Regions from separate parts of the Arthrobacter sp. TB 23 genome, predicted to be linked through region 1. Evidence: riboswitches for the same ligand, from Rfam matches in the RefSeq annotation. Region 1 holds a riboswitch; each other region holds the start of a gene.
The links. A riboswitch is a leader RNA that binds a small molecule or an ion and turns the genes downstream of it on or off. The one in region 1 is predicted to bind S-adenosylmethionine.

Region 1 (3,271 bases):
ATCGCTGCTGGGGATGAGACTCTGAGTATCGTCGCGCAGCGGATCCGTGCCGCGGTGCATCCATCTGCAGTCGTCGCTCGGTTGTCGGGTGTCGAATTTGCGGTACTGGCTGACTTCGCCGACGCCGGGGAGGCGCAGTCGGTGGCCGCCGAGCTATTGGAGGCCCTGAGCGCGCCGATGGCGGTTGGCGGGACCAGCATTGAAATCACGGTCAGTATTGGCGTTTCGATGGCCAGCGAAACTGACAACCCTGACCGGCTGGTGGGTCGGGCTGCCGCGGCACTGCACCAGGCCAAGAAGCGGGGCCGTAACCGCTGCGAGGTGGAGTGCAGCATGCACAGCGATCCCGACGACGGCCAGCTGAATCGCCGCGGTGAACTGCGCCGTGCCATCGAGGACGGAGAGTTATGCCTCTTCTTCCAGCCCCAGATTGACCTCGTCAGCGGCCAGATGAACGGATTCGAGGCACTGGTGCGCTGGGATCACCCCGATAAGGGCCTGCTGGCACCTTCAGCTTTCATCGACTTCGCCGAAGAATCCGGGCTTATCCTGCCGCTCGGAGCCTGGGTGATCAACGCTGCCGTCGCGCAACAGGCCACATGGCACCGCTCTGCGGCGGGACGGCCCCCAGTACGAATGTCAGTCAATATCTCAGCCATCCAGCTCAGCGATCCCCGCCTCGAAGAAATGGTCACTGAAGCGCTTGAACGCCATGGTGTTGCTCCGGGGCTCCTGACCCTGGAAATCACCGAAACGGCGCTCACCGCGGATCCAGTTGCCGCGCTGCGGACCCTCGAAATTCTCAAGGCCCTGGGCGTCAGGTTGGCAATCGACGATTTTGGTACTGGCCATTCCAGCCTCACCTATCTCAAGCGCTTTCCGATCGACGAACTGAAAATCGACCGCTCCTTCATTGCCGGGCTCACTACCGACAGCAAGGACCACGCGATTGTTGCGTCCTGCATCCAGCTCGCCCACGCCACGAACCTGATCGCCGTCGCCGAAGGCGTTGAAATGCCAGCCCAGCTACACGCGCTGACCGAGCTGGACTGCGACCTCGCGCAGGGCTACTTCTACACCCGCCCCATGTCGGCGGAGGACCTCGAACCGTGGTTCATTCCGCGGCCCGATAATATGCGCCTGGGAGAACCCCAACTGGTTGGTCAGTAGCGTTGCAGGTTGACCTTGAAAGTCTCGCCGTTGACCGGAGCTGACGTGTGCTCGTGCACAATTTTCCAGTCACCATCGCGGCGCCCCAGAACCCAGGTCAGGCGGTTCTGCATGGAGTCCTGTTCGACGTCGTCGGGCCCAATGTCGCGGTAGGTGATGATGGCGTGCACGGTTGCCAGGTCCTCGGTAACCAGAGTCTGAACGTCATCGAAGTCCACCCTGACGCGCTCATCCCCCACCGAAGCGAACCACCCGGCCACTGATTCCCGCCACGGGTCTGCACCCTGGTGGCTCCACACGTCCCATAAGTCGAAAACCCGGACGTCGTCGTCGTACAGGGCCAGCAGGGCATCAACATCCTTCCCGAATACGGCTGCAGCATACTGTTCGAGAACCTGAGTGATCGACTCTTCATCCATGAAGGCGATCCTCGCATGCCCGACCGATGAACGGAACGGGTACGCGCAAGTCATTTATGACGACCGGTAACGGCCAGGTTTTGACCCAACAAATTTTCTGCCTTAGCGTGATCTCCAGAATCAAGAGTGTCAACCAACGGCCCTGGCCGGTTGACCAGCAACCCTCTCCCGTAGCGGGGTGCTCCAGGTGAAGATTCGGCCGCCGGAACAAGTCCCCGGACGGCAAGTACGGCGTATCCAGAATTGACCCCGCCGAGGGGTCGTCGTGGATACCGCCCGCCATCTTGAAGCGAGCCAGCATGTAACCCCGAGGAAACTCCCCGAATGTCGCTGCAGTTATCGCAGCACTTCACTCCTGCCTATCTGCCTGTCCAGTGGTAACGCCTGGCCCGTGTTATCGGCCGACCGGACCCCACTGACGTACCCCGTTCAAAGGAAAAACCCCCATGAAATCCCGCACCCTTCTCACTATCGCCGTTGCCCCATTCCTCGCCCTCACTGTGGCATGTGGTGGTTCGGGCGAGTCCGGTTCCGGAAATGAAAGCATCAAGCTCGGCGTCGTCGGCGCCAGCGACCCGGAATGGGGCCTGCTCACCGAGGCCGCTGCCGAGGAAGGCATCGAGCTGGAGGTCATCGACTTCGCCGAATACACCCAGCCCAACCCCGCGCTAAGCGAAAGTGAACTGGACCTCAACCAGTTCCAGCACCTGGTGTACCTGGCCCGCTACAACGTATCCAGCGGAGAGGAGCTGGCCCCGATCGGCTCCACGGCCATCTACCCGCTGGGCCTGTACTCAACCCAGTACGGGTCGGTGGAGGAGATCCCCGAAGGATCGACGGTTGCTGTCCCCAACGACGAGAGCAACCTCGCCCGCGGGCTGCTGGTCCTTCAGTCCGCCGGTCTGGTGGTGCTCGACGACGGCGGCAGCGCCTTCTCGACGATCGACGACATTGATGAGGACGCGTCCAAGGTCACCGTCACCACGCTCGAAGCGTCGCTGACCCCCACCTCGCTGCCCGACGTCGCCGCCGCCATCATCAATAACGACTTTGTCCAGGACGCTGGCCTGAACTTCGAGGACGCCATTGCCCAGGACGATCCGACCGATCCTGCCGCCGTCGCGTACGTGAACGTGTTCGCCGCCCGCGCCGGCGAAGAGGGCAACGAGACGTACCAGAAGCTGATCAGCATCTACCAGGAAAACCAGGAGGTGCAGGACGCCGTCCAGGAGACCTCGGGCGGGACCGCCGAGTTCCTTCAGGTCACCCCCGATGAGCTGCAGACGACCCTCGACACCGTCGAGGAAGACACCCGCGCCCAAGGCTAACCAGCCCTCCCTGCCCTGCGGCCAGCTGGCGATCCCGGCTGGCCGCAGGGCCGTTTATCAAGGAACACCATGCCACTCATTTCCCTGCAGGGAGTTACCAAAAGCTTCCCTCCGGGCCGCCGCGGCGACGCTCCGGTGCACGCGATTGACAACGTCAGCCTCGACATCGAGGCTGGAGAGATCTACGGGATCATCGGCTACTCGGGAGCCGGGAAAAGCACCCTGGTCCGCCTGATCAACGCTCTCGAAAAGGCCAGCAGCGGCACCATCATTGTCGACGGCCAGCAGGTCACCAACGTCCCGGACCGGCAACTGCGCAAACTACGTCTCGACATCGGGATGATCTTCCAGCAG
Region 2 (3,271 bases), on a different contig from region 1:
GGCCCACCATTGGATATTGCCGTAGGACGGGACCGGCTCGGTCATGGTGGGGAACCGGCCGTTACCCCAGTTGAAGGTTCCGGCCTCGACGACGACGCCGCCCAGGGTGGTCCCGTGCCCGCCGATGAACTTGGTGGCGGAGTGGATCACAATGTCGGCGCCGTGCTCGATGGGCCGGATCAGGTAGGGGGTGCTCAGGGTGGAATCGATGATCAGCGGCACACCGGCGTCGTGGGCGATCTTCGCTAGCCCCTGGATGTCGGCGATTTCACCCGAGGGGTTCGCGATCACCTCCGCGTAGACGGCCTTCGTGTTGTCCTGGATGGCCGCAGCATAGTCAGCGGGATCCGTGCCGGGGACGAAGGTGGTGTCAATGCCGAACCGGCGCAGGGTCACATCGAGTTGGGTGACCGTGCCGCCGTAGAGCTGCGACGCGGCGACAATATGATCCCCGGCCTGGCAGAGGGCCGCGAACGTGATGAATTCGGCGCTCATGCCCGACGCCGTCGCGACCGCCCCGATGCCACCCTCCAGGGACGCGATCCGCTCCTCGAACGCGGCGACCGTAGGGTTGCCGATCCGCGAATAAATGTTGCCGTACTTTTGGAGCGCGAAGAGGTTGGCGGCGTCGTTCGTGTCCTTGAACACGAACGAGGTCGTCTGGTAGATGGGTACCGCTCGGGCGCCGTGGGCCGAGTCGGGGGTGCCACCCGCGTGAAGAGCGCGTGTACGGAAACCGAAGCTGCGATCAGCCATCAGACACCTGCCTTAATCTGGTTGTCAACATTGAAATCTAGGCCCTCTTTACGGGCGAGGTCCGCTTCGAGTTCGCGGACGATGGGGAGGATGTCTTTGCCGAAGGCTTCGACCTCCTCCTGGAAGTGGAGGTAGCAGGTCAGCATCAGGTTCACCCCGATTTTCTTGTACTCGACGATCCGCTCGGCGATCTGCTCGGGGGTGCCGATCAGCTGGGTCTTGAAGCCGTCGTTGTACTGGATCAGGTCCTCGAAGGACGAGTCCGCCCACATGCCCTTGCCGTCCTTGGTCGAGGCCCCGGCTTCCTGCACTGCGCCCCGGAACCCCTCCACCGCCGGTTTGTGGGCCTTGGCCACGATCTCGCGGAGCGTCTCGCGGGCTTCCTTCTCGGTATCGCGGGCAATCACAAAACCGTTGAGCCCGAACCGGGGGTGGCGGCCGACGTCGGCCGCTGAGGCCTGCACGCCGGCGATATTCTCCTTGAATCCCTCGAGGTCCTTGCCGTTGGAAAAGTACCAGTCGGCCACCCGGCCAGCAGTGGCCTGCGCCGCCGTCGAGTTGCCGCCGAAGAAGATTTCCGGGTGTGGACGCCCGGGCACGTCGACGGGCGGCGGGTTGAGGGTGAAATCGGTGATGTTGTAATATTTGCCGGCCTGGGAGAAGTTCTGCTCTGTCCAGAGGCCGCGGAGGATCCTGATGAACTCTTCGGTGCGGACGTAGCGCTCGTCGTGCTCCAGCCACGGCAGCCCGAACCCGGTGAACTCACTCTTCAGCCAGCCGGACACAATGTTCACCGCCGCCCGACCACCGGAGATGTGGTCAGCGGTGATGATGAACTTCGCCAGGACTCCGGGCTGCCACATACCGGGGTGGACGGCGGCGATCACCTTCAGCTTTTCGGTCGCACCGAGCAGCGCCAGGGAGAACGACGTCGCCTCATGCTGCTTGTCGGCGCCGTACGACGCCGCATACCGGGTTTGCGAGAGGGCGTACTCGAAGCCGGCGTCCTCCGCGATGCGGGCCAGCTTCTTGTTGTACTCGAAGTCCCAGCTGGTGCGCTGCTCAATGGTGGAGACCACCAGGCCGCCGCTCACATTGGGCACCCAGTACGCGAACTTCAGGGGTTGGGAAAGGTCAATAGCCATAGTGGTCCTCCATCGTGCCTGGCATTAGCACCCTAATGTCACTGCCGTGGGCAGTGGCCAGGGTTGCTGCGGTGTCAATGAGCCAGATCTCTCAACCGCTCGGGATGGTCCCCACCAGTGTGACAGTCCTCTCACGGTCGACCAACATTGTTGCTCTCCGTTGCGGGTTGTCCCTCCGGTGGGGTTTACAGGCGGGGTCACGGTGACGCCCTTGCGGCCAGTGCGGCAGCGATGCCGGGCACGCACGCCTCGTTCTGCAGGGAAGTGGTGTCACCCAGCGTTGTGTTCTCGAACAGTTGCGTCAGGAGTCGGCGCATGATCTTGCCGGACCGGGTCTTCGGGACGTCCGCGACGACGACGACGGCGGCCGGCTTGGCGATCGGCCCGATCACCGCCGCGACGTGGTCCCGCAAGACCCGGCTCACCTCCTCCGCCGCGTGCGCGCCGGCCCCGTGGGACGCAGCCAGCACCACGAAGGCGGCAATCGCATGGCCGGTCCGCGGATCGGAGACCGGACAGACGCCGGCCTCGACCACCCACGGGTGAGCAACCAGGGCCGATTCAATCTCGATGGTCGAGAGCCGGTGGCCTGACACGTTGAGCACATCGTCGACCCGGCCGAGGATCCAGGTGTCGCCGTCGTCGTCGTTCCTGGCCCCATCACCGGCCAGGAACCAGCCCTGGGCGGCGAACTTTCGCCAGTAGGAATCCAGGTAGCGCTGCGGGTCGCCCCAGACGGTGCGCGCCATCGCCGGTCCGGTGCGGTCCACGACGATCAGGCCCTGCTCACCGGTGGGTACCGGGTTTCCGGCGTCGTCGACAATCCGGGTGCTCACGCCGGGGAGGGCGCGGGAGGCAGAACCGGGCTTGAACGAGGGGTCAGTGGGGCGGGGAGAGAGGATGGTGGCGCCGGTTTCTGACTGCCACCAGGTGTCGACGACCGGTGCGGTGCCAGCCCCGAGGTGCTCCCTGAACCAGCGCCAGGCCTCGGGGTTGGTGGCCTCACCGACGGTGCCGAGGAGACGGATCGAGGACAGGTCGTAGCTGGCAGGCACGCCGTCCGGGAACCAGCCCATCAGCGACCGGATCAGGGTGGGGGCCGTGTAATAGCTGGTCACCTTGTAACGCTGGATGATCTCGAAGTGCCGCCCCGGATGTGGGGTGTTGGGGGTGCCCTCGAAGATCACCTGGGTGGCGCCGTTGGAGAGCGGACCGTAGATCTCGTAGGTATGGGCGGTCACCCAGGCAAGGTCGGCGGTGCACCAGTGGACGTCCTGGTCCCGCTGCGACGGATCGGGGTTGCTGAACAGGTAGTCGAAACTCCACGACGCCTGGGTCAGGTACCCACCGGAGGTGTGCACCAGGCCTTT
Region 3 (3,271 bases), on a different contig from region 1:
CCCACGCCCTGCTCGATATCGCCGGGTTTGTAGGCTTCGCCCTCTTTGGATCGGCGATTGGTATCGGCGACTAGTCGCGTGGCAACTTGCCGGCCGGTCACACGAAAGGGTGCAGTTAGATTTCCACCAGGCCGTTGGCAGTCTGGAAGGTCACGGACATGATGCCGGGAGTGCCATTGGGTGCCACCCACTGCACAACAACCTCATCGAGCGGCTCGGTCGCCGGCGTGCCCAGCCATTCAGCAATCCGGTCGGGGGACCCTGCAATGGTCAGCGAATCGAGGCGCACTGTAGCGGGTCGGGCCTGTGAGGGGTGCAGGGCCTCAGTACCGTCGTCCCACCGCAACATATAGGGGACCTGGGGATCAGCGATCAGCCCCTTGATGCCAATCTGCTGCCAGGTGAGCTCCTGACCGTCAGGAAATTTGCGGTTGCCCGGGACGGCGCTACGACCGAGGCGTTCCTCGAAGGGGGCCAGATCATCCACAGCAACACACCAACCCATCCAGCCGCCGCCAGCCTCGGACCGGGCGCGAACCGCCTGGCCGAAGGGAGCTTTGTCGGAAGCCGGGTGGTTCAGCACCTCAACAACTTCGAGATATTGACCGTTCAGCATCGGGAAAATCATGTTCCTGGTGCCGAAGCGGGGATGCACACCACCCTTCACCGGGTCGACGCCGAGGGCATCGGCGATCCTCCCCGCAGTTGCTACGAGGCCGTCGGGTTCACAAGCATATGAGACATGGTCCAAGCGCATGGCCCTAGTTTGGCACTTTGTGATCTGTGTCTCGACTTAGGCTACCCTTACCGACGAAAAGGCGTCTCACGCCACCCCGGGCAGCCATCAGAACGATGATCAGCGCCGTGACCTGGAAGAAGCCACCCAGGTACACCGCATCGCCGAAGAGGAACGCCACCAGCTGGAGCACCAGGAGTTTGCTTCCGGGAAGCACCAGCAGCAGGGCCCCACCATTGATCACCCGGGGGAGAACCCGCTCAGCCGTACGGACGCGGGTCAACAGGGCCTTCTTCACCCGCATCACCAGTTCGAGCACCAGCTTCAGCAGCGCAGCGGTCAGCAACGCCAGGGTGAACGTCTCGGAAATCACCGCGGGAAACAGTTGAATGAACAGACCCAGGACGACGAGGTAGACAAAAACATCGACGAGATCGATTGGGCGGATCCGCATGGCGCAAGCTTATCGGGCTGCTGGGGGTAGATCAGGGTCTTTTTTGCCACGGACTTTCAGATACACGGACGTTCACATATTTGCGTCGAAGCTGCGTTTTCGGGTTATCTAGGAACAGGTCACGAGTGCCAGCACGGAGCGGAACACCCCGCTCCACCAAGCCCCGGCTTGCTGGACGGCAACCCTCCTTCGCGGTGGGGTGCCCCGGGTGACGACCAGGCGGCGGACAGGGTGTCCGGCGCAAGCGCGGATTCCGAGGTGGGCGATACCAGTGACAACTATTCACACCGCACAACAGGACCGGGCCCAGGTGACACCTGACGGCGTCGTCCGCTCACTCGGTCTGGGCCCCTTCACCTGTGAAACCGGGGGGCACCTGCCCGAGATTACGCTCGCCTATGAAACCTGGGGCACCCTCAACGACGATGGGTCCAATGCCGTCCTGATTCAGCATGCACTGACCGGCAGCTCCCATGTTGCCCGCGGCGATTCGACCGAAGACGGTTGGTGGGACCAGCTGGTGGGCCCCGGCAAAACCATCGACACCACCAGGTATTTTGTCGTATCCATCAATATGCTCGGCGGCTGCTATGGCTCCACCGGACCTGCGTCAGGGGACCCCGACGGCGTCCCCTGGGGCTCCCGATTCCCCTACCTCACGGTCAGGGATTCGGTCCGGGCTGAGGCCCTCCTGGCTGATGCGCTCGGAATCGATCGGTGGCATTCGGTGATCGGGGGGTCGCTCGGCGGCGCGAGGGCCCTGGAGTGGGCTCTGGTGTACCCGGAGCGGGTCGAACGGTGCGCAGTCATCGCCTGCACTGCCGCAAGCTCGGCAGAGCAGATTGCCTTCGCCCAGGCGCAGCTGCAGGCTATCCGGTTGGACCCGGGATTCGCCGCGGGGGACTACTACCCGGGCACAGGCCCGGTCGCCGGGCTCGGGCTGGCCCGGCGCATCGCCCACATCACCTACCGGTCCGAGCCGGAGCTGGAGCACCGCTTCGGTCGGGCGGCACAGGGTGCAGAGACACCCTTCGGCTCGTCGGACCCGGCAGCCCGGGGCAGATTTCAGGTGGAAAGCTACCTTGACCATCAAGCCAGCAAGCTGGTGGAACGGTTCGACGCCAACAGCTATCTGGTGCTGACCGAAGCACTTATGGGGCATGATGCCGGCCGGGACCGCGGTCCCCTGCACCTGGCGTTGCGGGATGCCACCGCCGAGTTCTTCATCGCAGCGGTTGACTCGGACCGGTTGTATTTCCCCAGCCAGTCCCACACCCTGGCACAGGCCTTGCCGGGGGAGGTGCCCGTCCACACGATCGTCTCACCGATCGGCCACGACGCCTTCCTGACCGAGATTCACCAGCTCGATCAACGCCTGCGGGAAGCCTTCTACACCGATCACTAGTGAATGACCGGGGCTTAGCCGCCGACGCCGGGGGGCATCCCGGGGCCAAAGATCGGAGCGGCATCGGGCCTTTTCGCCAGTACCCCGTCGCCCGAGGACTGGCGGCGGAGCCGGCGCAGCACCCAGGGGACGAAGTACACCTTCGCCCACACCAGGTCCTCCGTCCGCGCGGCGCGCCAGCTCTGATGGGGCAGCGGCTGCGGTTCGAGCGGCGTCAGGGAATGGGGTACCGCGAGGGTTTCCAGCACCATCATGGCAATGGTGTGATGACCCAGCGGGGAAAAGTGCAACCGGTCTCCATCCCACATCTGCGGGTTCACCAGCTGCCGGAGCGCCCACATGTCTGCGATCAGGGCGTCATGCCGGGCGGCGATGATCCTCAGGTTCTCGTTGAAAATTGCCGTCTTGGACCTGAAGTTGCCCAGCACCGAATCTCTCGCGTCGGGGCCAGCGAACAGGACCACCGTCGCCTGATCCGCGCTGAGCGCCTCAACGGCACCGTCCAGCCGGGCCGCCAGCTGGTCCGGGTCGCCACCCGGTCGGATCAGGTCGTTGCCGCCAGCCGAGATGGTGATCAGGTCCGGTTTCAAGGCCAAAGCCGGTGCAACCTGCTGGTCCACGATCTGGTGCAGCAGCCGGCCACGAACGGCGAGGTTGGCATACGCGAAATCCTCCC

Region 2: it holds a riboswitch for S-adenosylmethionine, as region 1 does, so the genes downstream of both, sfnG (dimethylsulfone monooxygenase SfnG) here and B384_RS0116340 (MetQ/NlpA family ABC transporter substrate-binding protein) in region 1, are expected to answer to the same signal.
Region 3: it holds a riboswitch for S-adenosylmethionine, as region 1 does, so the genes downstream of both, metX (homoserine O-acetyltransferase MetX) here and B384_RS0116340 (MetQ/NlpA family ABC transporter substrate-binding protein) in region 1, are expected to answer to the same signal.

The regions. Positions count from the first base shown of each region.
Region 1 covers NZ_ALPM01000122.1:48,703-51,973, forward strand. The annotation lists gene B384_RS19375 (putative bifunctional diguanylate cyclase/phosphodiesterase) at 1-1,170, shown strand, start outside; gene B384_RS0116330 (YybH family protein) at 1,164-1,589, opposite strand; SAM riboswitch class IV at 1,708-1,824, shown strand; gene B384_RS0116340 (MetQ/NlpA family ABC transporter substrate-binding protein) at 2,036-2,917, shown strand; gene B384_RS0116345 (methionine ABC transporter ATP-binding protein) at 2,987-3,271, shown strand, end outside.
Region 2 covers NZ_ALPM01000077.1:17,581-20,851, reverse strand. The annotation lists gene B384_RS0111590 (O-acetylhomoserine aminocarboxypropyltransferase/cysteine synthase family protein) at 1-756, opposite strand, end outside; gene sfnG (dimethylsulfone monooxygenase SfnG) at 756-1,901, opposite strand; SAM riboswitch class I at 1,908-2,012, opposite strand; gene acs (acetate--CoA ligase) at 2,099-3,271, opposite strand, start outside.
Region 3 covers NZ_ALPM01000089.1:72,184-75,454, reverse strand. The annotation lists gene B384_RS0113040 (CPBP family intramembrane glutamic endopeptidase) at 1-74, shown strand, start outside; gene B384_RS0113035 (VOC family protein) at 116-757, opposite strand; gene B384_RS0113030 (hypothetical protein) at 762-1,190, opposite strand; SAM riboswitch class IV at 1,308-1,443, shown strand; gene metX (homoserine O-acetyltransferase MetX) at 1,462-2,595, shown strand; gene B384_RS0113020 (SGNH/GDSL hydrolase family protein) at 2,610-3,271, opposite strand, start outside.